4 regions of the Mesorhizobium cantuariense genome follow, and region 1 is predicted to be linked to each of the others. Evidence: riboswitches for the same ligand, from Rfam matches in the RefSeq annotation. Region 1 holds a riboswitch; each other region holds the start of a gene.
What was found. Region 1 has a riboswitch for thiamine pyrophosphate ahead of ACFOJ9_RS21105 (YkoF family thiamine/hydroxymethylpyrimidine-binding protein). Riboswitches for the same ligand answer to the same signal wherever they lie in the genome.
Positions count from the first base shown of each region.

Region 2: another riboswitch for thiamine pyrophosphate. It lies ahead of thiB (thiamine ABC transporter substrate binding subunit); the one in region 1 lies ahead of ACFOJ9_RS21105 (YkoF family thiamine/hydroxymethylpyrimidine-binding protein).
Region 3: another riboswitch for thiamine pyrophosphate. It lies ahead of thiC (phosphomethylpyrimidine synthase ThiC); the one in region 1 lies ahead of ACFOJ9_RS21105 (YkoF family thiamine/hydroxymethylpyrimidine-binding protein).
Region 4: another riboswitch for thiamine pyrophosphate. It lies ahead of thiC (phosphomethylpyrimidine synthase ThiC); the one in region 1 lies ahead of ACFOJ9_RS21105 (YkoF family thiamine/hydroxymethylpyrimidine-binding protein).

Region 1 is NZ_JBHRVD010000001.1:4,361,753-4,368,820, reverse strand. Features, by position in the region: gene ACFOJ9_RS21130 (glycosyltransferase family 39 protein) at 1-937, shown strand, start outside; gene msrA (peptide-methionine (S)-S-oxide reductase MsrA) at 1,020-1,538, shown strand; gene ACFOJ9_RS21120 (nucleotidyltransferase family protein) at 1,611-2,714, opposite strand; gene ACFOJ9_RS21115 (LysR substrate-binding domain-containing protein) at 2,967-3,245, shown strand; gene ACFOJ9_RS21110 (hypothetical protein) at 3,312-3,641, opposite strand; TPP riboswitch at 3,836-3,949, shown strand; gene ACFOJ9_RS21105 (YkoF family thiamine/hydroxymethylpyrimidine-binding protein) at 3,940-4,548, shown strand; gene ACFOJ9_RS21100 (ABC transporter permease) at 4,652-5,404, shown strand; gene ACFOJ9_RS21095 (ABC transporter ATP-binding protein) at 5,401-6,168, shown strand; gene ACFOJ9_RS21090 (ABC transporter substrate-binding protein) at 6,161-7,068, shown strand, end outside.
Region 2 is NZ_JBHRVD010000001.1:6,158,340-6,165,407, forward strand. Features, by position in the region: gene ACFOJ9_RS30085 (M48 family metalloprotease) at 1-663, opposite strand, end outside; gene thiQ (thiamine ABC transporter ATP-binding protein) at 921-1,703, opposite strand; gene thiP (thiamine/thiamine pyrophosphate ABC transporter permease) at 1,696-3,321, opposite strand; gene thiB (thiamine ABC transporter substrate binding subunit) at 3,330-4,328, opposite strand; TPP riboswitch at 4,372-4,486, opposite strand; gene ACFOJ9_RS30105 (thiamine diphosphokinase) at 4,574-5,224, shown strand; gene ACFOJ9_RS30110 (ABC-F family ATP-binding cassette domain-containing protein) at 5,226-7,046, shown strand.
Region 3 is NZ_JBHRVD010000001.1:1,338,014-1,345,081, reverse strand. Features, by position in the region: gene ACFOJ9_RS06350 (ABC transporter ATP-binding protein) at 1-730, opposite strand, end outside; gene ACFOJ9_RS06345 (branched-chain amino acid ABC transporter permease) at 734-1,708, opposite strand; gene ACFOJ9_RS06340 (branched-chain amino acid ABC transporter permease) at 1,715-2,581, opposite strand; gene ACFOJ9_RS06335 (ABC transporter substrate-binding protein) at 2,671-3,873, opposite strand; partial or broken gene ACFOJ9_RS06330 (aspartate 1-decarboxylase) at 4,141-4,520, shown strand; TPP riboswitch at 4,628-4,744, shown strand; gene thiC (phosphomethylpyrimidine synthase ThiC) at 4,849-6,684, shown strand; gene thiO (glycine oxidase ThiO) at 6,681-7,068, shown strand, end outside.
Region 4 is NZ_JBHRVD010000001.1:662,057-669,124, forward strand. Features, by position in the region: gene thiD (bifunctional hydroxymethylpyrimidine kinase/phosphomethylpyrimidine kinase) at 1-352, opposite strand, end outside; gene ACFOJ9_RS03115 (thiamine phosphate synthase) at 343-948, opposite strand; gene ACFOJ9_RS03120 (thiazole synthase) at 945-1,718, opposite strand; gene thiS (sulfur carrier protein ThiS) at 1,720-1,917, opposite strand; gene thiO (glycine oxidase ThiO) at 1,917-2,885, opposite strand; gene thiC (phosphomethylpyrimidine synthase ThiC) at 2,882-4,705, opposite strand; TPP riboswitch at 4,811-4,927, opposite strand; partial or broken gene ACFOJ9_RS03140 (3-oxoacyl-[acyl-carrier-protein] synthase III C-terminal domain-containing protein) at 5,024-5,277, opposite strand; gene ACFOJ9_RS03145 (DUF982 domain-containing protein) at 5,630-5,872, opposite strand; partial or broken gene ACFOJ9_RS03150 (hypothetical protein) at 6,145-6,615, shown strand; gene ACFOJ9_RS03155 (helix-turn-helix domain-containing protein) at 6,784-7,068, shown strand, end outside.

The sequences.
Region 1 (7,068 bases):
GGACACACGGGCACGCGGTCGGCTCGCCACGCCCTGGCCATGGCTCGGGCTTGCGGTTTTCCTTGCCGTCGCCGCGCCGCTGGCCGTCGAGCTCTACCGCATCGATTTCCTGCCGCTGACCTATGTCGCCGGCCGCGATGAATGGGTGCTGGTCCACCGCACCCGCCTTTATTATATCGGCGTCCAGATGGCGGGGCTCTGCGGCTTTCTTCTGGTGCTGTCGATATCAGGCCTGTTGCGGCGCTCGCCCGCGCCGGAAGAGCCCGTCGGGCGCAGCACGCTGGTCTATGTCGTGTGGATGGGGCTTGGTCCGGCGGCCCTCGTCATGCTGGCTTCGCTGTTCACCGGCGCCGGCGAGGCCTGGGGCGCGCCGATGTACAATCTTGTCGGCGTTGTGGCGATCGCCTTGCTGGGCCATCGGCTCGGCGCCGTCGAGATGCGCCGGCTGGCGATCTGCGCGTTCGCCTGCATTGTTGGCATGTCCGGTGCCTATGCTTGTATCCGCTGGACGGGCTGCAATTTGCGCGGGCGCATGGACGCCGTCTGCTGGCCGGCCCAGCAGATCTCGGATGAGGCCGAGGCCGTCTGGCACGCGGCGGTGCCCGGTCGACTCGACATTGTCGGCGGCGACACCCGTATCGCGATGCTGGCGGGCCTCAATGCCTATGACAAGCCATCGATCTTCACCGAGCTCGACATGCGGCTCGCCCCCTGGATCACCAGCCAGCGGCTGCGCGACCACGGCATACTCCTGGTCTGGCCTGGGCGCGGCGTGCCGCCTCGGCTGCAGGCGTGGCTGGGCAACATCTCGGTCAAGACCGTTCTCTTCGACTGGTCGCTCAAGGCGCCGCCGGTGGCGATCAGCTTTGCCGCCATTCCGCCTGGCGTGAAGCAGTTGCCGGGTGTGATCGACGGCCTCGCCCGATCGAGCAACTGAAGTAGATCCACCGCGTCCGCTGGACGAAGCAGGTGATAGTGCCCATTTATGGCGAGACCACTTGCTTTTGAGGAGACGTGATATGGCGACTTCGACCGAACGCGCAGTCCTTGCCGGCGGCTGCTTCTGGGGTATGCAGGATTTGATACGGCGCTATCCCGGCGTCATCTCCACCCGTGTCGGCTACAGTGGCGGCGACGTAGCCAACGCCACCTATCGCAACCATGGCAGCCATGCCGAAGCCGTCGAGATCAATTTCGATCCGGCTATCATAAGCTATCGCACGCTGCTGGAGCGCTTTTTCCAGATCCACGATCCGACGACCCGCAACCGGCAGGGCAACGATGTCGGGATGAGCTATCGCTCGGCGATCTATTACACCAGCGATGAACAGAAGCGCGTCGCCGACGACACCATCGCCGATGTCGATGCCTCGGGTCTGTGGCCGGGCAAGGTCGTCACCGAAGTCGCGCCGGCCGGTCCCTTCTGGGAAGCCGAGCCTGAGCATCAGGATTATCTGGAGAAATACCCCAACGGCTACACCTGCCATTTCGTCAGGCCGGGCTGGAAGCTGCCGGTTCGTGAGAAGGCGGTTTCGTAGATTCGCAACTGCGATTTGCCATGCATTGCTGCTCGACGGGGTCGTCGAGCAGGTCATCGCATCCAAACTCCTTTAACCAGCGCGCCTTGTCGCGTCGGTGAAGCCATCGAGCTCTTCACCAATATCCGAAAGTGCCCTTCGAACGATTGTCTCGACCGTGTCTTGCCGATCGGGATCGAGTAAACGAAGACCTCGTTGGATTGCATCGCGCCAGCTGGCACCGCGATTCCATGCTTCGGAGAACACCACGGCGAGATCATCTTGCCGGCGGGCAGCTGCCATCGCCTCGACCAGCAAGCTTGCCTGAAGAACATCTTTTTCCCGTTTTGCCGCGCCGTTTGCATTCGCTTGGCGAAGAGAGGCGACAATCAGTTTGTGGACGGCATATCGCTCGGGTGAGGGGACCAATACCGGGACTCCGGATCGATGCAACAAGACTGTCCTTACGGGTTCGCGGATCAGAAAATCCAGGAATCGCAAGGGTTGTGCCGATGCGCCGCCCAGCGACGGCATCGCGCTCGCGTGGTCGGCGTAGTCGTCGCCACCCCGGTTTGGGGTCAGGAATTCGACCTTGTACCGGGAAGCGTTTTCGAACTGGGTCGTGCGATTGGCATCCGTTCGGTGCGGAATTTCGCGAAACGACGGATCGATATCGCGCAGCACATCCATGATCGGTGGCAGACTGTCGCCCACTTCGACGGAGACCGAGTGAAATTGGGCAAAGTCAGCATCGCCTGTCTGTAGCGCCACCCCCGGCAGCCTTACGCCCAGATATCCGGCGTAGGCCTGGAATGCGACCGTGCCGACAAGTACGCCCCGCAAGCGGAAAAACCCGGCCTTGCCAAGAGCTTCGACGATATCGCCGGTAAATTTTTCCGGCTCCATCAACCCAGCCTCGCGAACAAGCGTCGATACGAGCTTACGACGGCTTTTCAGATCGCTCTTGATTTCCCTGAAGGCGGCGACGCGTTTTGCGATCTCGGGATCGTCGGCCGGACCGACATATCGTCTTGTCGTCTTCGGCCTGGTCTCCTCGAAATACCAGTAGTCGCGGCCTTTTACCGGAACCCGTACGAAATTGCCTGCCGTCGAGAAGTCAGTTTGGAACGAGGCGTCCAGGCTTCGTTGCACGAGTTCAGCGAACAGAGTGCGATAAGCGATATCGATCGATTTCATGGCGGCGTCCGACCAGGGCCTTTGCGTTATAAGAAATTTGCAGTTCTCTTATAACTGCGCGCTTCTGCTCCTGGTTTCAAGTGGTTATAAGAAAATTGCGAAAACCTTATAATCGCCCGACCTGAACATTTTGGCCAACCGCTATGTCAGCTTTCCTCCTATGGTCGGACTGGCGCCATCTTCATACGCCATGTGGCAATCGATCGCGGCAGGCTGCAAGGGTTTCATGCCTGCGTCGGGAATTCGCCCGGGATGGCCAACTTGGTCGCCGTCAATGGTCAGCTGGTCGTTTCCAGCCGCGACATGGCGCTTGCGATGCAGGGCGTCGGCGTTGCCTTCTGGGCGGAAGAGCTGGTGCGTCCGCTGATCGACGCCGGCAAACTGGTCTCGCTGCTGGATGAGTGGTGCGCGCCTTTTCCTGGCTGGTTCCTCTGTTATCAGAAGCAGCGCCATACATCGCCGGCGGTGCGCGCCTTCGTCGATTTCCTGCGGCATGCGCATACCGACCGTCAGACGATGTCCGGCGGTTAACGATGCGCCGCAAACCCGCGGAGCATTCGCTCCGCAGGTTTTGTTTTCGCTCCGATTGGCGACAACTTACTTGCCGCAATGGTTGTCGTTGACTGTCGGCGAAGCCGTGCCCGGCGAGGTGCCGATGGCATCTGGCTGTGCGCCCTGCGGACCGGCCGGGCAGTTTTCATCCGCGTTGGAATTCATGCCGTCGGGCATGCCGGTCGTGCTGTTGGTTATGCCCGGGTCCACAGTGTCCGGCTCGACCGTATTGGGTGAAGCCGGCGTGCTCGGCTCAACCGTCACCGATTTGCCGCTTCCGCCTCCGTTTGCACCGTTGTCGCCAGCGCTTTGCGCCATGGCTGATGTAGCCAGACCAATGGTGAGAGCCGAAGCTGCGAGGATTTTCATGAACATGGTTTGTCTCCATTTCCGTGAACTCGTCGCTCATTTCTACGAAGGTGATCGCATCGCGACTGTGGGGACAACCGGTCGCGGCAGCGAAGGTTCCCGATAAAATTCCGCTCAGGCGCACCATGCCTGGCGCAATGCTATTGGCGCAGCGCACTGAAAAAACGGCTTTCCCTTCAGCTCGAATGGTGCTTTAACTTGCGCATCCACAGGGGTGCTCCGTACGGTCGGGGCTGAGACGGGGGCGGCAAGCCCACAGACCCTAGAAGCTGATCTGGGTAATACCAGCGGAGCGAGGCGGGCGATGTTTTCAGGCGCACAGATTTCCCTATATCCCATGGCCGACGATTTCGTCGGCGTCATCCTTGGCGCGCTCGGCGCGCTCGATCCTTACCGCGACAAGCTCAGGATCGAGACCGACGACATCTCGACCTTGCTGGTCGGGCCGCCCGAAGTGCTGTTTCCCGCCATGCGCGACCTCTTCGTGGCGGCGGCACGCAGCGGCAAACATTGCGTGTTGTCGGCCACTATCTCGCGCGGCTGCCCGGGCGAGCCGGATGATCCGATCTGCCGCTCCGATGCACTTGGTGGGCCTGTCGGACCACTCGGCCCACGCAAAGATGCGGCCATCGCGGCGGTGCGCAATGCTGCTGCCACCGGCCAGCCGGCGGCCGCGCAGTTCTCGCTCTATGTGATGGGCACCGACGACCACATGGACGAGATCTACGGCTGCATCGACTTTCTCAAGCAGTCCGGCGTCTATGAGCGTTCCAAGCATTTCTGCACGAAATTGCGCGGTGATGCCGGTGCGATCTTTTCGGCGCTGGACGAAGCTTTCTGCCGCTTCGGACCAGGCGCCGGTCACGTAACCCTCGACGTCACGGTCTCGGCCAACAGCCCGTCGGCTGTCTGAGCCAGTCGCGCTCTCGCGCGGCCGTCAAAGGTTATCTCCCGTGGTCTCATCATCAGTCGCTTCGCGCCCGATCGCGAGCCTTCTTGTCAAGGCAGGACCGGCCATGATCTCGGTCGGGCTGCTCCTGCTGGCGTGGGAGCTTTATGCCACCTATTCCGGCATCAAGCCGACGATCCTGCCGGCGCCGTCGCGCGTCTTCGAGCAAGCGATGCTCAATCGTGAGGCGTTGGCCGACAACGCGATGCCGACCATCCGTGCCACGCTACTCGGCTTTGCCTGTTCGCTCAGCGCCGCCTTTGCGCTGTCGATGCTGGTCGACTTCTTCCAGCCGCTGCGCCGCGCGTTGTTTCCCGTCTTCATCGTCAGCCAGACCTTGCCGCTGGTGGCGATTGCGCCGCTGGTGGTGCTGTGGTTCGGCTTCGGACTGGCACCCAAGATCATGCTGGTGGCGCTGGTCACCTTCTTTCCGATGCTGGTGGCATTGGTCGAGGGTTATGAGGCGACGGAGGCCGAGATCGGGCAAATGCTGCGCGCCATGGGAGCTGGGCGCTGGCGCATCTTCGTGCTGGCACGGCTGCCTTCGGCGCTGCCTTACTTCTTTGCTGGCCTGAGGATCTCCATCACTTATGCCGTGGTCGGCGCGATCTTTGCCGAATATGCCGGTGCCGCGAAGGGGCTGGGCATCTACATGCTCAACGCCAAGAACAATTTCCGCCCCGATCTGGTGCTGGCCGCCGTCGGTGTCAGCGCCGCGCTGACACTTGTCCTGTTCGGGTTGACGGTGCTGTTGCAGCGCCTTGCCATGCCTTGGGACCGCACCGGCAAGGATACCGCAGCGAAGAGGCTGTGGCGATGAGCCGGCTCGAGCTGCGTCATGTGCGCAAGGCGTTCGGTGGGCTCGACGTGCTGGCCGATATTTCGCTGAGTGTCGGCGCTGGTGAGTTCGTCTCGATCCTCGGGCCCTCGGGCGCCGGCAAGTCGACGCTGTTCCAGCTTCTGACCGGCGCCGAGCATGGCGAGGGCGAGATGCTGTTCGACGGCGCGCGCCTCGATGACCACGGCAAGCACTTCGCCTTCATGCCGCAACGCGACGCGCTGATGCCGTGGCGGCGCATCCTCGACAACACGACGCTCGGGCTCGAAGTGCAAGGCATCAGGCGCAAGGCGGCGCGGGCGCGCGTCGCGCCGCTGTTTGCCGAATTCGGGCTCGCCGGCTTCGAGCGGCATTTTCCCGCGCAGCTGTCCGGCGGCATGCGCCAGCGCGCGGCCCTGCTGCGCACCGTGGTGCAAGAGCGCGACATGCTGCTGCTCGACGAGCCGTTCGGCGCGCTCGATGCACTGACCCGCACCGCCATGCAGCGCTGGCTCGAACAGATGTGGCGGCACCACCGCTGGACGGCGCTCCTAATCACCCATGACGTGCGCGAAGCCGTGTTCCTGTCCGACCGCGTCTATGTGCTGTCGGCGCGCCCGGCCCGCATCGTCCGTGAAATCAAGGTGCCGCTGCCGCGCCCGCGCAGCCTTGGCGGCGATGCCGCGCGCCAGGCAAGCGCGCTCGAGGCCGAAATCCTCGACATCATCCTCAACCCCAACCCATCCAAAGGACACGATCATGACTGACTTGACACGCCGGCAGGCCTTGTTGCTGACCCTTGCCACCGGTCTTCCCTTGGTTGCCGGAACGGGTCGGGCTCGAGCGCAATCGGCGGCACAAAAGGTCACCGTCGCCCTCGACTGGACGGTCAACACCAACCACATCGGACTGTTCGTTGCCCGCGACAAGGGCTTCTATCGCGAGGCCGGGCTCGAGGTCGACATCCTGCCCTACAGCGATACCGGTGCAGGCACGCTGGTCGCAAACCGCGTCGCCGATTTCGGCATCAACGGCACCATCAGCCTGTTCACCCAGAAAACCGCCGGGGCGGACCTGAAGGGCGTCTATGCGGTGGTGCAGTCCGAAACCGGCCGCGTGGTCTTCAATGCGGCACGCAGCGAGATCAAAAGCCCGAGAAGCCTTGACGGCTTGATCTATGGCGGCTTCGGCAGTGCCTGGGAAAACGCACTGATATCGACCATCATCCGCCATGATGGCGGCAAGGGCAATTTCGAGACGGTGACGCTCGGCACCTCAGCCTATGAGGCGCTGGCCAATGGTTCGGTCGATTTTACGCTCGAAGTCTCGACCTGGGAGGGTGTCGAAGCCGAACTCAAGGGCGTCAAGCAGCGCAGCTTCGTCTATGCCGATTACGGCGTGCCTGACGAGCACACGACGCTGATCTCTTCGAGCGAAGCCTATCTCCAGGCAAATCCCAAGCCTGCGGCCGCTTTCGTCCAGGCGACGCGGCGCGGCTACCAGTTCGCCGTCGACCACCCCGAAGATGCGGCAGCCCTGCTGATCGCGGCCAACAAGGATGCGCTGACCAATCCGGCGCTGATCGAGGCTTCGCTGAAGGCGCTGATCGACGGCCATTATCTACGCAGTCAAAGCGGCGCCATCGGGACGATGGATCCGGCCAAGAT
Region 2 (7,068 bases), 1.8 Mb from region 1:
CTGCAGGAAGCGGCCGGCGGCAAAAGGATCGTAACCGGCTTCGCCGATCGATTTGATGCCGATGGCGTCGGCTTCCAGCTCCTGGTTGCGCGAGAACTGCGCGAGCCTCAGCTTGCCGCGGATCAGCGCCGCCTTGGCGGTCGGGCTGTCGCCGAGCACGTCGGAAACCACCTTGGTCGCCAGGCCTTCCTCGGCCTCCAGCTGCTGGCGCTGCAGGCCGTGATTGGCGGTGACGTGGCCCATCTCATGCGCGATGACAGCGGCAAGCTCGGCCGAATCATTGGCCAGCGCCAACAGGCCGCGCGTGATGTAGAGATAGCCGCCCGGCAGCGCGAAGGCGTTGACGTTGGGCGAATTCAGGATGGTGATGCGATAGGTCTGCGTCGGGTTGGCCGAGACCACCGTCAGATTGCCGACCACCTTGGCGACCATGCGCTCGAGCTTGGGATCGGAATATTCGCCGCCATAAGTCGCCAGGATGCGCGGATGCTGCGCTTTCGCCAATTCGGCGAGCTTGTTGTTGGCGCCGACATTGTCGACGGTGATCGGCCTGTCGGAAGGCTGGAAGCCGGATTCCTGAACCGCCGGCGGCGTGAACATCTGGCAGCTCGCCAGCGCCACGGCAAAGCCTGCCAGCGCGAGAAAGCGCGCCAGGGGATTCATTCGTAATTTGTTAGCGCCGATCGCCAGAACGGCTTCCTTTCGGGTCCCGGCGCATGACCACGAAAATCGGGGGCGATCTTCGGAACGTGTCATGCGCTATCTCAAACTGCTGCAGTATCCGTTGCACGCCCTTGGGGCGGGCGGCGGATACTGCAGGCAAATCACGTCCTGTGCCGGACCAGTAGGGCGGACCTAGCCACACTCCTCCAGTCATGGCAAGCAAACGCCACATCGCCTGGAGCCGGTTTGGCCGTAAATTATGTCCGCTTTCGGGCAACATCTCGTGATACGGCATCCCCGGCACCCGCGCCGATATAGCGCCGGAACGCTTCCGGACCAGCCCCGGCAAAGAAATCATCCACCTTGCCGGTTGCGGCAACCAACCCATTGTCCAAAAACACCATGTGTTCGCCGATGCGACGGGCGTCTTCCGGCTGATGGGTGACGAACAGCACCGTCATGCCCCGCTCGGCATGAACGGCGGCGACCAGATCCAGCATGTCGTCGCGCAGCGCCGGACCGAGCGAAGCGAAGGGTTCGTCGAGCAGCAGCACCGGCCGGTCACGCACCAGCACCCGAGCCAGCGCGACGCGCTGGCGTTCCCCGCCCGAGAGTTCGCGCGGCAAGCGTCGTTCCTTGCCAGCAAGACCGGTGCGCGCAAGGGCCCCGGCGATCGCGGCGCGGTCCGCTTCCGTCAGCCGCAAGGATGGCGAGCGACCGAGCCCGACATTCTGCTCGACGGAAAGATGCGCAAACAGATTGTTTTCCTGGAACACCATCGACACCGGCCGCACTGAGGCTGGCTCGGCGCTGACATCGACCCCACCGATCAGCACGCGGCCCGACTGTGGGGTCTCAAACCCGGCGACCAGATTGAGCAGCGTCGACTTGCCCGAACCGCTCGGCCCCATGATGGCGGTGATCTTCGCCGCGGCGAAATCGACGTTGAAGACGAGCGGCGCTTCGCCATAGCTGAACGACACCTTGTCCAGCCGCACCGGTGCACCCTTTTCAAGCCTGCTGGCCGCCCCGTCACGCATCCCGGACCTTCTCCCTTCCCAGCCAGTGCGCCGCCACGATCAACGCGAGGCAGATGAGGCCGAGCAGCAATGCCAGGCCGGCGGCGTCCTCGGTACGGTAGCTGCCCATCCGCGCCAGGAGAAGGTACGGCAACGTCTGCACGGAATCACTGCCGAACAAGGCAATGACGCCGAGATCGCCGAGCGACAGCGCCATGGCAAAGGCGAAGGCAGTTGCGAGGGGGCGCCGCAGCGACGGCCAGTCGACCAGCATCAGCCGGTTCCAGCCCGCAATGCCGAGCTGTGCACAGAGCCGTTCGTGACGCTCGCTCGCCGCATCATAGGCGGGACGGACGGCGCGCAAGGCAAACGGCATCGCCATCACCGCATTGACGGTGACGACCATGACCGGGGCAATGGCGAAGACATCGCCGGTATGGCGCAGCAACAGGAACCAGCCGGCGCCGACGACGATCGGCGGCACGACCAGCACAAAACCGGCGCCGGTATCGGAGGCGTGTTCGAGCAGTGTCTTTGCGCCGGCACGGCGGTTTAGCGCCAGTGCCCGCCGCGCCATGGTCAGCGCCAGCGACAGCGTCACCGAGAGCAGCGCCGACAGGAAGGCGAGCACCACGCTGGTCAGCGTCGCCTGCCTGACAGTGGCCTCACCGGCCAGCCGGCTGAGATCGGCACCCAACCCGGCAACCACCGTCGCCGCCATCGGCCCGACGACGAACAGCAGCGCCAAGACGATGAGCATGGCGTTCAGCCAGGTCTCGATCCCGCCGACTGAGAGATAGCGGCGTTGCGCGACCGGCAGGTTGGTGTCGCCGACCACATTGGCGCCAAGCCGCGTCAGCGCCAGCACCACGATAAAGGTCAAGGCGATCTGCAGCAGCGTCAGCGTCACCGCGCGTGCGGGATCGAAATCGAAGCGCAGCGCCTGGTAGATGCCGACCTCCAGCGTCGTCGCGGCCGGCCCGCCGCCCAGTATCAGCACGATCGTGAAGGATGTGATGCAGAGCATGAAGACCAGCCCGGCGACTCCCGGCAATGCCGCACGCAGCGTCGGCCATTCGATCAGCCGGAACGCCGGCGGCGCCGCCATGCCGAGCTGGCTCGCCAGGCGCCATTGGTCGGTCGGTATGGTCTGCAGCACCTCGAGGAACAGTCGCGTCGCCAACGGCAGATTGAAGAAGACATGGGCGACGAGAATACCGGACAGGCCATAGATGCCCGGCCAGCTTCCGCCGCCGATCACCGAGAACACGCCGGCGAAATAGCCGGCACGGCCATAAAGCGCCAGGATGCCGAGCGCCGCGACGATGGCCGGCAGCGCCAACGGTACGGCGAAGAGTTGCAGGATGAAGGCGCGGCCAAGGAAGCGTGGATGCCGCGACAGAGCGCGCGCCACCAACAGCGCCGGGCCGACGGAAAGCAACGTCGACAGCGCTGCTTGCCAGAGCGTGAAGCGCATGACGCGCAGCAGATAGGGGTCGAAGGCCGCCCAGGCGCCGGAAAGATCGTGAGCGCCCTCGAAAAGCAGGCCAGCAAACGCGCCGCAGATCACCAGCGCGATTGCGGCGAGCGCCATGATGCCAGCGCCGACGCGGGAATCCGTGGAATGCGCCGGCGCCATCGCGCTGCCTACTTGCTCATCACCGCCAGCCATTCATCCACCCAGGCCTTGCGGTTGGCGGCGACCTCTTCGGGGCTGAACAGCAAGGTCTTGGTCGGCTTAACCAGTTTGTCGAAGGCCGGGTTGAGCGGCTTGTCGGTCTTGCCTGCCGGGAACATCCAGTTGGTCTCGGGGATCGCGTCCTGGAATTTCGGGCCTGTCATGAAGGCCATGAACTTTGCCGCCAGCGGATTCTTGGCCCCCGTCGTGGTGATACCCGCCACCTCGATCTGCAGATACTCGCCCTCCTCGAACGACGCTGCCTGGTAGCGCTCTGTCTTCTCGGCGACCATGTGATAGGCCGGCGACGTCGTGTAGGACAGCACCATCGGCGCCTCGCCCTTGGTGAACAGCCCATAGGCCTCGCTCCAGCCCGGCGTCACGGTCAGCACCTTCGCCTTGAGTTTGGCCCAGGCCTCCGGCGCCTTGTCGCCATAGACCGACTTGACCCACAGAAGCAGGCCGAGGCCCGGCGTCGAGGTGCGCGGATCCTGGATGACGATCTTGTCGTCGGCACTTCCTTCGACCAGCTCTTTCAGGCTTTTCGGCGGCGTCTTCATCTTTTCGGTGTCGTAAACGACGGCGAAATAGCCGTAGTCGAAAGGCACAAAAGTGTCGTCGCTCCAGCCACCCGGCACATTTATGTCGGATACCCCGCCATGCGGCGCGAACAGGCCTGACGCCTTGGCATCGGCGGTGAGATTGGTGTCGAGGCCGAGCACGATATCGGCCTTGGTCGATGCCCCTTCCAGCCTGACCCGGTTGAGCAACGCGACGCCATCGGCGACCGAGACGAACTCGACATCACAGCCGCATTCGGCCTCGAATTCCTTCTTCACCACGGGACCCGGACCCCAGTCGGCGGTAAAGCTCTCATAGGTGTAGACGGTGAGTTTGTCCTTGGCCAAGGCCGGTCCGGACAGGACCACGGCCATTGCTGAGACAAGAGCGTATAAAAGCGTGCGCATCGGCGCCTCCTTCGTTCGAATTAAAAGGAATTGAGGCGTCGGACTGTCCGAAACGTCTAATCCCTCCGCCGGTACAAACCGGATCAGGTTCAGCGGGTTGGCGAGATTGCCTCTCAGCCGGTCCGCGAAGATCGCGTCCGGCACCCCGTTAGAGCGTTTCGACACATAGGCCGGGCCGATCCCCCACGCAAGTGGGAGTTTGCCGCCTTCCGTTTCCGGTGCCGGGCTGGTAAGGGCCACACGATATGAGCACATTCACCATCCTGCTTGGCGGCGATCTCAATCGCACGCCACGACTCGACCGCCAGGTCGAAGGCTCCCGCGTCATCGCCGCCGACGCCGGCATCGGCCATGCGCGGTTGCTGGGCCTTGTCCCGGAACTGTGGGTGGGTGATTTCGATTCTGTGCCCGCCAATCTGCCGGATGATCTCGCCACTGTCCCCCGCCGGACTTTCCCGGCGGAAAAGGACCAGACCGATGGCGAACTGGCAATCGCCGCGGCACTCGAGCGCGGTGCGACCAGCCTGGTGCTCGCCGGTGCTTTCGGCGGCAAGCGCGCCGACCACGCTTTCCTGCATCTGGCGCTTGCCCTGCGGCTGGCCGAGGCCGGGACTGATGTGCTCCTGACCAGCGGCGCCCAGGAAGGCGTCCCGTTGCTGCATGGAAAGGCTGGCTTCGACTATGCCGACGGCACGCTGTTTTCGGTGCTCGGCTTTTCCGAGCTTGCTGGCCTGACCGTCACCGGCGCCAAATGGCCGCTCGATCACGTCAAGGTGGCATTCGGCTCGTCGCTGACCATTTCCAACGAGGTCAAAGGCCACCTCGAAATCGCGCTGGACCATGGCAGCGCGATGCTGCTCGCTCATCCCTATCCCTATCCCTTACCTGAAAGCTGATATGGCCCCGCCCCTTCTCAACCTCGACGGGATAAAACTGACCTTCGGTGGCACGCCGCTGCTCGATGGTGCCGCCTTGACGGCGTCGGCCGGCGACAAGATCGCGCTGGTCGGCCGCAACGGTTCGGGCAAGTCGACGCTGCTGAAGATCGCCGCCGGCCTGATCGAGCCGCAGGACGGCGAGGTGTTCCGCCAGCCCTCGGCAACCGTCCGCTATTTGCCGCAGATGCCCGACATGGAGGGTTTTGCCAGTGTCCGCGCGTATGTCGAGGCGGGGCTTGGCCCTGCTGACGATCCCTACCGCGCCAGCTATCTGATGGAGCATCTCGGCCTGTCGGGTGAGGAGCGTCCGAACGACCTGTCGGGCGGCGAAGCGAGGCGCGCCGCCCTTGCCCGCGTCATGGCGCCGGAGCCCGACATTCTGCTGCTAGATGAGCCGACCAACCATCTCGACCTCTCGGTGATCGAATGGCTGGAAGAGGAGCTTAGCCGAACCTCCTCGGCACTCGTCGTCATCTCGCACGATCGTCGCTTTCTCGAGCGCGTGTCGCGCGCCACCATCTGGCTCGATCGCGGCCAGACCCGCAGGCTGGACAAGGGCTTTGGCCATTTCGAGGAATGGCGCGACCTTGTGCTGGAAGAAGAAGAGCGCGAGCAGCACAAGCTCGGCCGTCAGATCGTGCGTGAGGAGCATTGGCTGCGCTACGGCGTGACGGCGCGACGCAAGCGCAACATGCGCCGTCTCGGCGAATTGCAGACCATGCGCCAGCGTTTCCGCGGCCATCGCGGCGCCGAAGGGTCGGCGACCATGGTGGCGAGCGACGCCGCCGAATCCGGCAAGCTGGTGATCGAGGCCAAGAACATCGAGAAGAACTTTGGCGATCTCACTGTCGTCAAGGGGTTTTCGACCCGCATCCAGCGCGGCGATCGGGTTGGCCTGGTCGGGCCGAACGGCGCCGGCAAGACGACGCTCTTGAAGATGCTGACCGGCGAGATGAAGCCCGACGCCGGTTCGATACGGCTCGGCACCAATCTGGAGATCGCCACGCTCGACCAGAAGCGCGAGGCGGTCGACCCGCAAGAGACGCTGGCGCAGTATCTCACCGACGGGCGCGGCGAAAATCTCGTCATCAATGGCGAGCAGCGCCATGTCGTCTCCTACATGAAGGATTTCCTGTTCAAGCCGGAACAGGCGCGCACGCCGGTACGCGAGCTTTCCGGCGGCGAACGGGCACGCCTGCTGCTGGCGCGCGTGCTGGCGCGGCCGGCAAACCTTCTGGTGCTCGATGAGCCGACCAACGATCTCGACATGGAGACGCTGGAGCTGCTGCAAGAACTGGTTGCCGGCTTTGCCGGCACCGTCATCCTGGTCAGCCACGACCGCGATTTCCTCGACCGCACCGTGACCAGCATCATCGCGCCCGACGGCGCTGGCCGCTGGATCGAATATGCCGGCGGCTATTCCGACATGCTGGCGCAGCGCGGCGGCACTAGGCTGGACGACCGCAAGGCGCGCGCGAAGGCCGAAAACGGCGAAGCGCCAGTGACGACCAAAAGTGAAGCGGCTGCGCCAAAGGGGCCGGCGAAGAAACTGTCGTTCAAGCAGAAATTCGCGCTGGAATCGCTACCCAAGAAAATCGAAGCTGTGATGGCATCAATCTCGAGGCTTGAGAACAACATCGCCGATCCCGCCTATTACGAGCGCGACCCGGCCTCGTTCCAGAAAACCATCGCCGCCCTCGACAAGGAGCGCGCGACGCTGGCTGCGCTTGAAGAAGAGTGGCTGGAGCTGGAGATGTTGCGCGAAGAGATGGAGGGGTGAAGGATTGCATGCGGGCTTTTAT
Region 3 (7,068 bases), 3.0 Mb from region 1:
TGTCGTTATTCTGGATTTCCGCCGGCGTTCCCTCTGCGATCTTCTCGCCGAAATTCAAGACGACGATGCGATCGGAAATCTTCATGACCGCAGGCATGTCGTGCTCGACCAGAAGGATGGTGAGGCCGAGCTCGCGCAACCGTTTGACCATCGCCACCATTCTCATCGTCTCTTCGTGGTTCATTCCGGCGAAAGGCTCGTCAAGCAGCAGGATCGACGGGTTCGTGGCAAGGCCGATGGCAATGCCGAGGGCCCGCAAGTGACCATGCGGCAAGTTTCGGGCGGTCTCGCCGGCGAGCGACGAGAGGCCAAGCAGCGCCAGAATCTCGTCGGCCGAAATGCCAAAGGCTGCCTCGTCGGCCTTGGCCGCGCCGGTGCCGAGGAAGAAGCCGAGCAGGCTCGCCCTGGAGCGCAGATGGTGTGCGATGATGACGTTCTCGCGCACGCTCATGTTCTTGAAGATCGTCGTTTCCTGAAACGTCCGGACGACGCCTTTGCGTGCGGCGATGTGCGGCGCGAGGTCGGAGATGCGCTCGCCCTTCAAGCGCACTTCGCCCGATGTCGGCCTGAGGAACGACGAGATCAGCTTGAACAGTGTCGACTTGCCGGCGCCGTTGGGACCGATGACCGACAATATCTCCTTCTCGCGCACCGAGAAGGAGATATTGTTGACCGCGACGAGACCGCCGAAGCGTTTCGTCAAAGCCGAGACTTCGAGCAGATCGGCCATGGCTCACCCCTTCTTCCGGGTCGTGGCGACGAGGCTGAGCAGCCCATTGGGCAAGAACAGCATCAGCACGATCATCAAGGTCGAGTAGATCAGCAGCTGAAACCGGCCGGTCTGGAAAAGGAGGTCCCAGCCGAAATAGAGCACCAGCGTGCCGAGCATCGGTCCGAATACGTAGCCGAGCCCGCCGAGGAAGCAGTTCAGCATGAAGTTGACGGAGTCGGTGACCGTGAAGCTCGACGGATAAATCGACTGCGAGATGGCGGCGAAGATCGCGCCGGCCACGCCGCCAAAGAAGGACGAGACGGCATAGGCGATGACGCGCAGATAGGCGATGTTGACGCCGATCGACGAGGCCAGTTCCTCGTTCTGCTGGAGCGACTGGCAGAGCTTGCCGACGCGCGAATGAACCAGCCGGTACACTACCGCGAAGCAGACCACCATGAGCGCGACCGCCAGCAGGTAGAAAGCCAGCCGGGCATTATGCAACGTGGCGAAATCCGGGATGATGGTGAGGCCGAAGACCGACAGCGCCCCGGGCAGCGGGATGCTGACCATGCCCTTGGCGCCGTTGGTGATCGGCAGCGCCAGAGCCAGAAGCCGCGCGACCTCGGTCAGCACCAGTGTCACCATGGCGAAGTAGACACCGCGCAGGCGCAGGATCGGCAGGCCGATAAGGACGCTTGCCGCCGCGCAGAATAGACCGGCGACCGGCAGCGTCGGCCAGAACGACCAGCCGTGGGTCACCACGAGTATGGCCGAGACGTAGCCACCCATCAGCGCATAGGCGCCCTGGCCGATGTTGATCCGGCCGATATAGAAGGTAAGCCACACGCCGGCACTCGCGATGCTGAGCAGCGCCACCGAGGTGAACGTATAAAAGAGGTCAGTCCGACCGCTCGTCGCGATCAGAACCGGCACGGCGATGAAGACGATCGCCAGAAAGGCGGCAACCGAGGCGATTTTCACGTTACGCGTCATGGCCCATCAACCCCACGGCTTGCCCATCAGCCCGTTGGGGCGGATCGAGAGGAACACCATCAGCGCGGCGAAGATGACGAGGTAAGTGACATCGCCATATTCGCGCAGCACGGTGAGGCCGACCGACTCCATCATGCCAAGGATGAAACCACCGGCGATCGCACCGCCGACGACGCCGGCGCCGCCGATCATCACCATCATGAAGGCCTTGATCGAGATTGGCCCGCCGATGCCGGAATTGACACCGGTGATGGTGACCAGAAGGCCGCCGACAATACCTGCCAGCATGGCTCCCATCGCGAAGCCGATCATCGAATAACGGTCGACCTGGACGCCCATCAATTGCGCGGCGACACGATCCTGGGCCAGCGCCCGCATGGCGCGCCCGACCCTGCTGTACTGCATGTAGAGAACGAAGGCCGCGATGAAGACCAGTGCGAGCACGCCGACCAGCATACGGTCATAGGGCATGATGATACCGCCCTCGTTGAATACGCCCTTGACGATCTTGGGTACGCCGCGCTGCTTTTCGCCGAAGATGAGCAGGATGACGGCATCGAAGAAGAATGCCGTCGCAGCCGCCAGCAGCATCGTGCTTTCCTCGCGCAGACTTCGCTTGATGACGGTTCGGAAAAGATATTTCTCCATCAGCGCGCCGATGATGGCGAGTGTGACGCCGGACGCCAGCAAGGCGACGACGAAGGGCAGCCCAAGCTGGCCGTATAGTGTGTAGGTGATGAAGCCGCCCAGCACATACATCTGCCCGTGGGCAAAGTTGAGGACATTCATCAAGGCGAAGATGAGCGTCAGCCCCAATGCGATCAGCGCATATTGGGCGCCGAGGTAGAATCCGTTTGCGATGACCTGTTCCATTCCATGGACGCCTTCAATCTTCCGAGGGACCCGGAGAATGCTCCGGGTCCCCGGCAACGCGGGAGGAAGAAACCGCAGGGAAGCTAACCCTAGTCGACCGTGCCGACGAACAGGGTCTGGAAGGCACCGTCCTTGTACTCGTTGACCACCATCGGCACCGCGAGCTGGCGCTTCTGGCCGAAGGAGGTCGTGCCGACATAGCTCAGCTTGGCATCGCCCTTCAGGTAGGGGTTGGGCGCCGAGAAGGTGTCCATGGTCTTCTTGAATTCGTCGACATTGTCGATCGCCGCCGGATTGGCCTTCAGCGTATCGATGATGTACTCGAGCGCATAGACCTTGGTGTTGGACTCGTCGTTGTACTCACCGAACATCTTGGTGTAGCGGTCGACGAATTCCTTCATCGCGTCCGAGGCGATCTCGGGTGTGGAGGCGCCACCGACGGAGATGAAGCCGTTGGCGTATTCGCCCGCACCTTCCTCGAGAACCTTTGCGTCCTGTGCCGTTTCGGTCGAGATCAGGCCCTCGAAGCCGAGCTCGCGGGCGGCGCGGATGAGCAGCGGCGCATTGGCCGGCGCGACGCCTGACAGTACGAGCAGGTCGGGCTTCAGCGCAACGATCGGCGTGAGCACCGGCGTGAAGTCGCGCGTATCGTTCTGGTAGGTGTCGTTCTGGGCGACAATCTTGAGGCCGAGCGCCTTGGCTGCCTCAACGCCGCCGTCACGCTGGCTCAACGGATCCGATTCATTGGCGGCAACGAAGGCGATCGTCTTCACGCCCTTGTTTTCCTTGAGGTATTTGTAGATCGCCGGGCCCGATTGATAGTTAGCGATCATGCCGAGCACGGCATTCGAGGCAGGCTTCTGATAAAGCGCCTTGGGGAAAGCGTAAGGGAAATAGATGATGCCGTTGGCCTCGGCGACCGGGCGCACGGCGGCAGCACCGTCATCGACATTCGGGCCGACCACATAGTGGATGCCCTCCTGCGCCATCTTTTCCATGCCGGCAATGGCGCGCTTGGGGTCTTTCTGATCGTCGAACGTAACGATGTTGACGTTGTAGGTGGCGTCGCCAATCTTGACGCCGCCGGTCTCGTTGATCCAGGCGGCACGCGTCTGCATCGAACGTACGTTCGACGTGCCCCAGGCGGCGGCGGGGCCACTGGTGACACCGACGAAACCGATCTTCAGTTCCTTGTTCTGGGCCTCCGCGGACGGCATGCCCGCAGCGGCCATAGCGAGAGCGGAGACGGCGCCAAGCACCATCGATTTGAGAGTCGAGCGTCGGTTGATCATTCTGGCATTTCCCCTTCTGGTTATCGCGCTTTGTGTTTGCTCTTTGGCTGCGCGGATGCCCTAAGGGAAACCTCTAGCGCAAGATTGTCAACACAGTTTTGATATTTTGTGTACAATCTTATCGCGGATTGCAGACCGAGGGGCAGAGAAGACGCATCCTGCACTGCTGCGGCAAGCGATATCCTCTCGCCCGCAGGCAGTTGGAGATAGCCTTCAAAAGCGTTCCCCAAGCCAAGGACCCCGGGGAACCTCAACTTCCATGGATCGATAACGCTGGACCTGCCCACTGCGATGCGGCCTGGATCCTGCCGATGGAATTCGTGGAGATATGGAACAAGAATTCCGGGGCGCGGATTTCGACCTATGTCATTCTCGGTAAGCGCGGCTCACGGTGCTGCATCCTCAATGGTGCGGCCGCCCGCACCTTTCAGCCCGGCGACCAGATCATTGTCTGCAACTCCATCTACCTGGACGAAACGAAAATCACCTCGCTGAAGCCGAGGATCGTCACGTTCGACCAGGATAACCACATACGCGACCGCTTGAGCTACTCGGTCGATCTTGATGCGCACGGCCGATACAGTTTCTCCATCCTTGACGAGACGAATGCGGCTTTGGCCATTCCTGCCTTGGTCTCCGGGGCGTGACCTGTCCCCGACGCATGCGCGAGCTTTTCTGCCCGGTCTGATTGGCCGCCGATCAGCGCCGCGGGCCGAATGCGCTTGACAAAATAGCGCCGGCCCGTTCAATTCGGCGCATTCACCAGGGGAGTCCCGGCAAGGGGCTGAGATACTGCTGGCTTTCGCGGCGCAGTGACCCGTTGAACCTGATCCAGTTCATACTGGCGTAGGGACGGTGCAAGCGCTTTGCGGGAGTTCACGCCCGAAGTCCTGTTTCGAACAGGCGGCCAAAGCGTCTTTTCATCCTTCCGGCACAGAACTGGGTCTCCAATGCAGATGAGCAAAGGAGCCTCAAATGAATGCCTTGACCCCAGCGGTTTCGACGGGGCCGCTACCTGCCTCACGAAAGATATACAAATCTGGCGTCATCCATCCGCAGATCAGGGTGCCGATGCGCGAAATCTCCGTCCATCCGACGGCGGGCGAACCGCCCGTGACGGTCTACGATCCGTCCGGCCCATACACTGATCAGACGGTCGAAACGAGCATAGAAAAAGGCCTCGCCCGGCTCCGGCAAGACTGGATCGCTGCGCGCGGCGATGTCGAGACTTATGACGGCCGCCATGTCCGGCCGGAAGACAACGGCTTCGCGGCGGGCGAGCGCTTGACGCCGGAATTCCCCGTTCGCAATAGACCGCTCAAGGCCAGGGCCGGCAACGCGGTGACCCAAATTGCCTATGCGCGCGCCGGAATCATCACGCCCGAAATGGAGTTCGTCGCCATCCGCGAGAATCTCGGCCGCGAGATTTTGCACGGCAAGCTGTCGCGAGACGGCGAGAGCTTCGGCGCGGACATTCCCGATTTTGTCACGCCGGAATTCGTGCGCGACGAGGTGGCGCGGGGGCGCGCAATCATTCCCGCCAACATCAACCATCCCGAAAGCGAGCCGATGATCATCGGTCGCAATTTCCTGGTGAAGATCAATGCCAATATCGGTAACTCCGCCGTCACGTCGTCGATGGCCGAAGAGGTCGAAAAGATGGTGTGGGCGATCCGCTGGGGCGCCGATACGGTGATGGACCTGTCGACCGGCCGCAACATCCACAACATCCGGGACTGGATCGTGCGCAACGCGCCGGTACCGATCGGCACGGTGCCGCTTTACCAGGCGCTCGAGAAGGTCGGCGGCATCGCCGAGGATCTGACTTGGGAGGTCTACCGCGACACGCTGATCGAACAGGCCGAACAGGGCGTCGACTATTTCACCATCCACGCCGGCGTGCGGCTTCACTACATCCCGCTGACCGTTGACCGTGTGACGGGCATCGTCTCTCGCGGTGGGTCGATCATGGCCAAATGGTGCCTGCACCATCACCGGGAAAGCTTCCTCTATGAGCATTTCGCGGAGATCTGCGACATCTGCCGCGCCTATGATGTGTCCTTCTCACTTGGCGACGGCCTTCGTCCCGGCTCGATCGCCGATGCCAACGACGCGGCGCAATTCGCCGAATTGGAAACGCTCGGCGAGCTGACGAAGATCGCCTGGGCGAAGGATTGCCAGGTGATGATCGAAGGGCCTGGCCACGTGCCGATGCACAAGATCAAGGAGAACATGGACAAGCAGCTCACTGTCTGCGGCGAGGCGCCGTTCTATACGCTTGGACCGCTGACGACCGACATCGCGCCGGGCTATGACCACATCACCTCAGGCATCGGCGCCGCCATGATCGGCTGGTTCGGCACCGCCATGCTCTGCTACGTCACGCCGAAGGAACATCTCGGCCTTCCCGATCGCAACGACGTCAAGATTGGCGTGATCACCTACAAGATCGCCGCCCATGCCGCCGACCTGGCGAAGGGCCATCCCGCGGCGAAAGTCAGGGATGATGCCCTTTCCCGCGCGCGCTTCGAGTTCCGCTGGGAGGACCAGTTCAACCTGTCGCTCGACCCCGAAACGGCGCGGTCCTTTCACGACCAGACCTTGCCCAAGAAGGCGCATAAGCTGGCACATTTCTGCTCGATGTGCGGGCCGAAATTCTGCTCCATGCGTATTTCTCACGACATCCGCGCCGAGGCACAGAAAGAGGGCATGGCGGCGATGGCGGCGAAATACCGCGAGGGCGGCGATCTCTACATGCCTGCTGACGAGACCGGCGTACCGCTCATGCCAGAGGCGCCGGAACCGTCATGAGGGTGCTGGTCAAAGGGGCCGGCGTCGCCGGCCTCACCGCCGCCTTCGAACTCGCCGCTCGCGGCGCGGCGGTGACCGTCGTCGAGACCCGGCATGGCCTCGGTGGCAATGCGTCGTGGTTCGCCGGCGGCATGCTGGCGCCATGGTGCGAGCGTGAAAGCGCCGAGCAGCCGGTGCTGGATCTCGGACGCGACGCCGCCGACTGGTGGGATGCGGCACTGCCGGGTCAGGTGACACGGGCCGGAACGCTGGTCGTTGCGACACCGCGTGACACTGGCGAGCTCGACCGGTTCGCCAGTCGCACGTCGGGGCATCGGCGTGTCGAGGAAGACGAAATCGCGATCCTGGAGCCCGACCTCGCCGGCCGCTTCCGCTGCGGACTGC
Region 4 (7,068 bases), 3.7 Mb from region 1:
CCCGGCCTGACGTGGAGGTGAGAACCGGGTCGAGTACTGCCGGCCCCTGCGGATTTTCACGGAGCACTGCGGCTGCGGCAGCGATGATCTCGGCGGTCGCGAGCATGCCGATCTTGATGGCCGCCACCTTGTTGGCCTGGAACGCAGCGCGCATCTGATCGGCGACCAGACCGGGTTGCTGATGATGGACGTCCATGACGGCTTCGTGCGTCTGCACCGTCAGCGCGGTGACAGCCAGAGAGATGCGCACGCCGATGGCAGAGATCGTCTCGATATCGCGAGCAATTCCGGCGCCCCCGCTGGAGTCCGATCCGCCGATGACAAGCACATGCGGTTCTCGCCTCAGCGCCATCGCTCCGTCTTTTCGATCCATTCTCGCGTGCGCGCTTCGGGATCAGCATTCAATGTGATGTCGGTGACCACCGCGGCGCTGTCGGCGCCGGCCTCGAAGACGCTGTCGATCCGCTCAGGATTGAGGCCGCCGATGGCGACCAATGGAATCGGCGCGACTTGGCACTTCCATTCGCTGATCCGTTCAAGTCCCTGCGGCGCCCATTTCATCTTCTTCAGGGTAGTGGGATAGATGGGACCGAGGGCGATGTAGTCAGGCTCGGCGGCCATCGCCGTTTCCAGTTCGGCATGATCGTGGGTCGACAGCCCGAGCTTCAATCCGGCGTACTTGATCGCCAACAAATCGGCCGCAGCCAAATCCTCCTGGCCGAGATGAACGAAGTCGCAGCCTTCCTCGATGGCAAGTCGCCAATAATCGTTGACGATCAGTTGGCAACCATGGACCGCGCAGACGTCGTTCGCGCGGCGCATTTCGGCGCGCAGCCCGTCCTCGTCCCTGTCCTTGATGCGAAGCTGGACGAGCTTCACGCCGAGCGGCACCAGCCGTTCGATCCAGGCGGCGCTGTCGACGATCAGGTAGAAGGGATCGAGCTTCATGAAAAAACCGCCCTGCCGAATGTCGGCGTCGATGGCACGGCGACCTCGCGCGGTTCGAGCATTCCCGAACTGAAGGCTTCTCGACCGGCATCGACCGCCTTGCCGAAAGCGCGCGCCATGCCGACCGGATCGGCCGCCTTGGCGACCGCCGTGTTCAGGAGCACGGCGTCAAAGCCGAGTTCCATGACGGTTGCCGCGTGCGACGGCCGTCCGAGCCCCGCATCCACGATCAACGGGATGCCTGGGAAATGTCCGCGCATCGAACGCAGCGCCATACTGTTGACCGGCCCGAGGGCGGAACCGATTGGCGCGCACCACGGCATCAAGACCTTGCAGCCCGCTTCCAGCAGCCGCTCGGCCACAACAAGATCGTCGGTGGTGTAGGGGAATACCGCAAAACCGTCCTCGCACAGGATGCGGGCGGCTTCGACCAAGCCGAACACATCCGGCTGCAGCGTGTCGTGGTTGCCGATCACTTCGAGTTTGATCCAGCTCGTACCGAAGACTTCGCGCGCCATTTTCGCGGTGATGACCGCTTCCTTGACGGAGTGGCAGCCGGCAGTGTTGGGCAGGATTCTCGTGCCGAGCGAGCGGATCAGCGACCAGAACTTTTCGCCGGCCCTGCCGCCCGCCATCTCACGGCGCAACGATACGGTCACTACTGACGTGCCCGACGCCTTGACCGCATCGGCAAGGATGGCCGGCGAAGGATATTGCGCCGTGCCGAGAAGCAGCCGGGAGGACAGTGGCGTCCCGAAAAGCTCGAACATGCTAGCCTCCCTGCATCGGCGAGAGGATTTCGATCCAGTCGCCGTCGCTCAACTGGAACTCCGCCCGATGGGCTTTGTGCACGAGGTCGCTGTTGACGGCCGTCACCAGCCAATCGCCCTCATAGTCGAGCGCTGCAAGCAGCTCTGCCAGCGTGGTGGCGGCAACCTCATGCGCTTCGCCGTTTACGGTCAATTTCATCAGGCAAGCTCCATGGGTTCGTCAGCGAAGACGAGTTCGGCCGCCTGCCGCGCCATGGCTGGCGCGAGAAGAAAGCCATGGCGATAAAGCCCGTTGATGGCGACGGTGTTTCCACGCGCTTCGACACGCGGCAGATTGTCGGAGAAGGCCGGGCGAACACCGACGCCGGTCTCGACGATACCGGCCTCGCCGAAGGCTGGATGGAGCGCGCAGGCCGTGCCCAGAAGCTCCATCATAGAGCGGACCGTGACCGGTCCAGCGCCGTCGCTCTCGATCATCGTCGCGCCGATCATGAAACGATGGTTGGCGCGCGGTACCGTGTATAGCGGAAAGCGCGGATGAAGCAGCCGCACGGGGCGCGATAGCGCGATATCAGGCGTGTGCAGGATCATCATCTCGCCGCGCACGCCGCGCAGCCTTCCGTCGTCCGCCGCCATTCCCGTGCAGTCGATCTCGTGCTCGAACCCGGGAAGCTGCCGCGCGTCCGTGGCGAAGCTGATGTCGACACCCATCGCGACAAGCTTGTCGTGAAGCGCCGCCATCGCCCGGCGCGGGTCGAGATGCGCCTCGCCGGGGAAGAACAGCCCACGCCGGAAACGCCCGGCGAGATCGGGCTCCAGCCGCGCGATTTCCGCTTCATCGAGCCAGCGATGGCCCGAGGTGCGGCCGGCGAAGCGGTCCAGCTCGCCGCTGTCACGCGGCGGCGCCACAACCAGTGTTCCGGCCTGCGTCACCTGACCAGGCAGCACCGCCTCCCACCAGTCGGCGGCGCCGCGCCCGAGATCCAGCACCGGCTGCTCGGCGCTTTCGCGCTCGCACCACGGCGCCAGCATGCCGCCGGCGAACCACGATGCATTGCCTCCACGGCCGTGCCGGACGTCGGCGACGGTGACCGCCGCGCCGCGTCTGGCCAATTCGAAGGCCGCCGTGAGGCCGGCGACGCCGGCCCCTTTGACCAGCACCCTCATGACGGCCCTGGTCCTTTGGGCGCGCTGTCGCTCACCGGCATGTAGAGATTGCCGCCATCGCGATATTTTTCCGCCATCGCCGCCATTCCTTCCTTCTGCGCTTCGGCACGAATGTCGTGGGAGATGCGCATGGAGCAGAATTTCGGCCCGCACATCGAGCAGAAGTGCGCCAGTTTGTGCGCCTCCTTTGGCAAAGTCTGGTCGTGGAAGGAGCGCGCCGTTTCGGGATCGAGCGACAGGTTGAACTGATCCTCCCAGCGGAACTCGAAGCGCGCGCGGGAAAGGGCATCATCCCTGACTTTCGCCGCCGGGTGGCCCTTGGCGAGGTCGGCGGCGTGCGCGGCTATCTTGTAGGTGATCACGCCGGTCTTGACGTCGTTGCGGTCCGGCAGCCCAAGATGCTCCTTCGGCGTCACGTAACAGAGCATCGCGGTGCCGAACCAGCCGATCATCGCGGCACCGATGCCCGACGTGATGTGGTCGTAGCCCGGCGCTATGTCCGTCGTCAGCGGCCCGAGCGTATAGAAGGGCGCTTCACCGCAGATTGCGAGCTGCTTGTCCATGTTCTGCTTGATCTTGTGCATGGGGACGTGGCCAGGCCCTTCGATCATCACCTGGCAATCCTTCGCCCATGCGATCTTCGTCAGTTCGCCAAGCGTTTCCAGTTCGGCGAATTGCGCGGCGTCGTTGGCGTCGGCGATCGAACCGGGGCGAAGTCCATCGCCGAGCGAGAACGAAACGTCATAGGCGCGGCAGATGTCGCAGATCTCCTCGAAATGCTCGTAGAGGAAGCTCTCCTTGTGATGGTGCAGGCACCACTTCGCCATGATCGAGCCGCCTCGGCTGACGATGCCGGTAACCCGCTCCACCGTGAGCGGGATGTAATGCAGCCTCACGCCAGCATGGATGGTGAAATAGTCGACGCCTTGCTCGGCCTGCTCGATCAGGGTGTCGCGATAGACTTCCCAAGTCAGGTCCTCGGCGATGCCGCCGACCTTTTCGAGTGCCTGATAGAGCGGCACGGTGCCGATCGGCACCGGCGAATTGCGCACGATCCATTCGCGGATGTTGTGGATGTTGCGGCCGGTCGACAGATCCATCACCGTGTCGGCGCCCCAGCGGATCGCCCAGACCATCTTTTCGACTTCCTCGGCCATCGAGGAGGTGACGGCGGAATTGCCGATATTGGCATTGATCTTCACCAGGAAATTGCGGCCGATGATCATCGGCTCGCTCTCGGGATGATTGATGTTGGCGGGGATGATCGCGCGCCCGCGCGCCAGCTCGTCGCGCACGAATTCCGGCGTGACGAAATCGGGAAGCTCCGCGCCGAAGGCTTCGCCGTCGCGTTGCAGCTTGCCGTGCAGGATCTCGCGGCCAAGGTTCTCGCGGATGGCGACGAACTCCATTTCAGGCGTGATGATGCCGGCCCGGGCATAGGCAAGCTGGGTCACCGCCTTCCCAGCCTTGGCCTTGAGCGGTCTGTTGCGAATGGGGAATTCCGGCGTCAGACGCTCGCCCACGGCGAAGCCGTTGTCTTCCGGCTGCACATGGCGGCCGTCATAGGCCTCGACATCGCCGCGCGCCGTGATCCAGTCTTGCCGCAGCCGTGTGAGGCCTTTCTCAATGCTCGTTTCGATCGTCGGATCGGTGTATGGGCCGGATGGATCGTAGACCGTCACGGGCGGTTCGCCCGCCGTCGGGTGGACGGAGATTTCGCGCATCGGCACCCTGATCTGTGGATGGAGGACGCCGGATTTGTGGATTTTTCGTGAGGCAGGCAGCGGTCCCGTGGAAACCGCTGGGGTCAAGGCATTCATTTGAGGCTCCTTTGCTCATTTGCATTGGAGACCCAGTTCTGTGCCGGAAGGATGAAAAGACGCTTTGGCCGACCTGCTCGAGACAGGTCTTCGGGCATAAACTCCCGCAAAGCGCTTGCACCGTCCCTACGCCAGTATGAACTGGATCAGGTTCAACGGGTCACTGCGCTGCGAAAGCCAGCAGTATCTCAGCCCCTTGTCGGGACCCCCCTGGTGAATGTCTGGAGTTGAACGGGACGGCGCCGCTTTGTCAAGCGCCTGTCGACCGGCCATCCATCTCACTCGGACAGTTTTGGCCCGTGGGCGGCCACCGCTCGGCTATATTCCAACGACGACAGCGCCGCCGCTCAAGCCCGCTCCCGCCGCCGCCAGAAGAACTTTTTCGCCAGGCCGAAATGGCTTCGTCTGGTGGCCAGTGACAGCGACAGCGGGATCGTCGCGGCGGAAGAATTGCCGTATTCGGCGATCGTCTTGACGACAGCACGATCGGCAAGGCCAAGGTTTTTCCCTACGGCATCAAAAATGCGGGCATTGGCCTGGTGCGGCACGAAGCGGTCGATGTCCTGCGGCTTGTGCGTGAGGCGGCTTCTTCTTCGACAACTCCAGAGGCCCTCATGCAGGTCATCGACGGCGAGCCCGTCGTCGTGGAGATCCGCAAGGGGGGCAGCGCCGACGGCGTGCCGGAGAAGCAATGCGGCCCTTCTGGCGGCGACGACAGGGTTGCGTTCCACCAACCGGAAAGACCTCCGCCGCAAACCTGAGCTTGGCGGATGATCCAACGAATCAATCTTGCGCGACGAGCGCAGCACTCGATACGCAGCTATGTATCGCGGCTACAAGAGTAAGCGTTCGTTCGATCTATTTGTCTGCGTTACTGCTCTTGTGGGGGTTTTGAAGTAATTGAGGCTATTATAATCTTGGAACTCAATCACTGCGCAGAATTTTCGCTTCTAACGCCGCCACAACGAAAGCCCGTCTGGCAACCAGCGGGTGGGCTTCGCCACGCAGAACCTGAAGGCATGCATCCATAGCCAGTTTCCGCTTCTTCGTCTGATCATGGAAGCTCCGGAGCAGAATCGTGGCCGCGTCGTTCACATCGAAAATGACGCGCTCACGGTCATGTCGGCCAACTTGCACCACCACGGGTCGGACGAACCTGCTCGACATCCAATTACACCCTCAATACCGAGCTTGGTGCGGTCTGCGCCTGCCATGACGTCGGCTCGTTTCATACATGTATTGCCGAGGGCCGAATAGGGCCAGCAGACCTTGCCGGCCTTCACACTTCGTGCGCCAGCCACCTGGCGCAAACTCTGCTGCAATGCCGGCGCTTCTGGCGGCGGGCGGGGATGCCGGCAGAGGTAGAGGGCGGGCGGGCCTGCAGCGGCGGGTGAAGGTCCGGGAGAGAGGCTCCCGGCGTCCGCCGCGGAGCAGCAACCATGACACAAATGGAATTTCACACGCCCGTCCGTAACGCGCGTGCCGGTTACAAGGTCGACGTCAGCCGCGGCCAGCGTATCGGTCGCGTGTCGTCGGAGTGGTTCAATCGGCCGGCCGACGAGCGCTACCTTTCTCTCACCGATCTCCATAATTCGGTGAAATGGCGAACCGAACGCATCAAGACCCGCCTCGTCGAAAGCGAACTGATCCGCGTCGACGCCAGCCGCGACGATCGGGAGCGCCTGTGGCTAATGCTGCCCGATGCGCATGCCCCTGTTGCACCCACGCATTGGAGTTTTGGCCAACTCGCCAGCCTGGTCGGCGCGCCGGCCACCTATCTGCGCCAGCTTCCAGCGCCGCTGGCTGCCATCAATCTGCAGCACGGCCTGCTGTCCCATCGCGAGCTTGTGAAAACCTTGGAGGCAAAAGACGGGCGCAGCGAGCTTCGCGCCGTCACCGGCCCGGATTATAACTGACTGGGGAGAGCGCATCTTCATTCCGTTGCCGGGTGTGGACGGTGGAGTGCCGGTCGAAGACCCGATCGAAGACGTCGAGATTGATGTGCCGGTGAAGCGCAAGGCGGCATAATGTTTAATAGATCGCGGCTTACCGTGGCTCGTAAGCGGGCCGGCCTGACGATGAAAGAACTCGCTGCAAAGACTGGTATCGAACCACGTACGGTCACGGGCTATGAAGCGGGGGAGTATCTTCCGAGCGAGGATGTTGCCAAGAAGCTTGCTCGCACTTTGGGATTTCCCCTTTCCTTTTTTCTGTCGGATGATCTGGACATTCCGCGCGAAGAGGGGGTCAGCTTCCGATCGATGAGCAAAATGACGGCCCGCCAGCGAGACGGGGCGATTGCCGCAGGGGCAATTGCGTTCTTGATGTCTGACTGGTTGGATACAGAGTTTGATCTGCCCGTC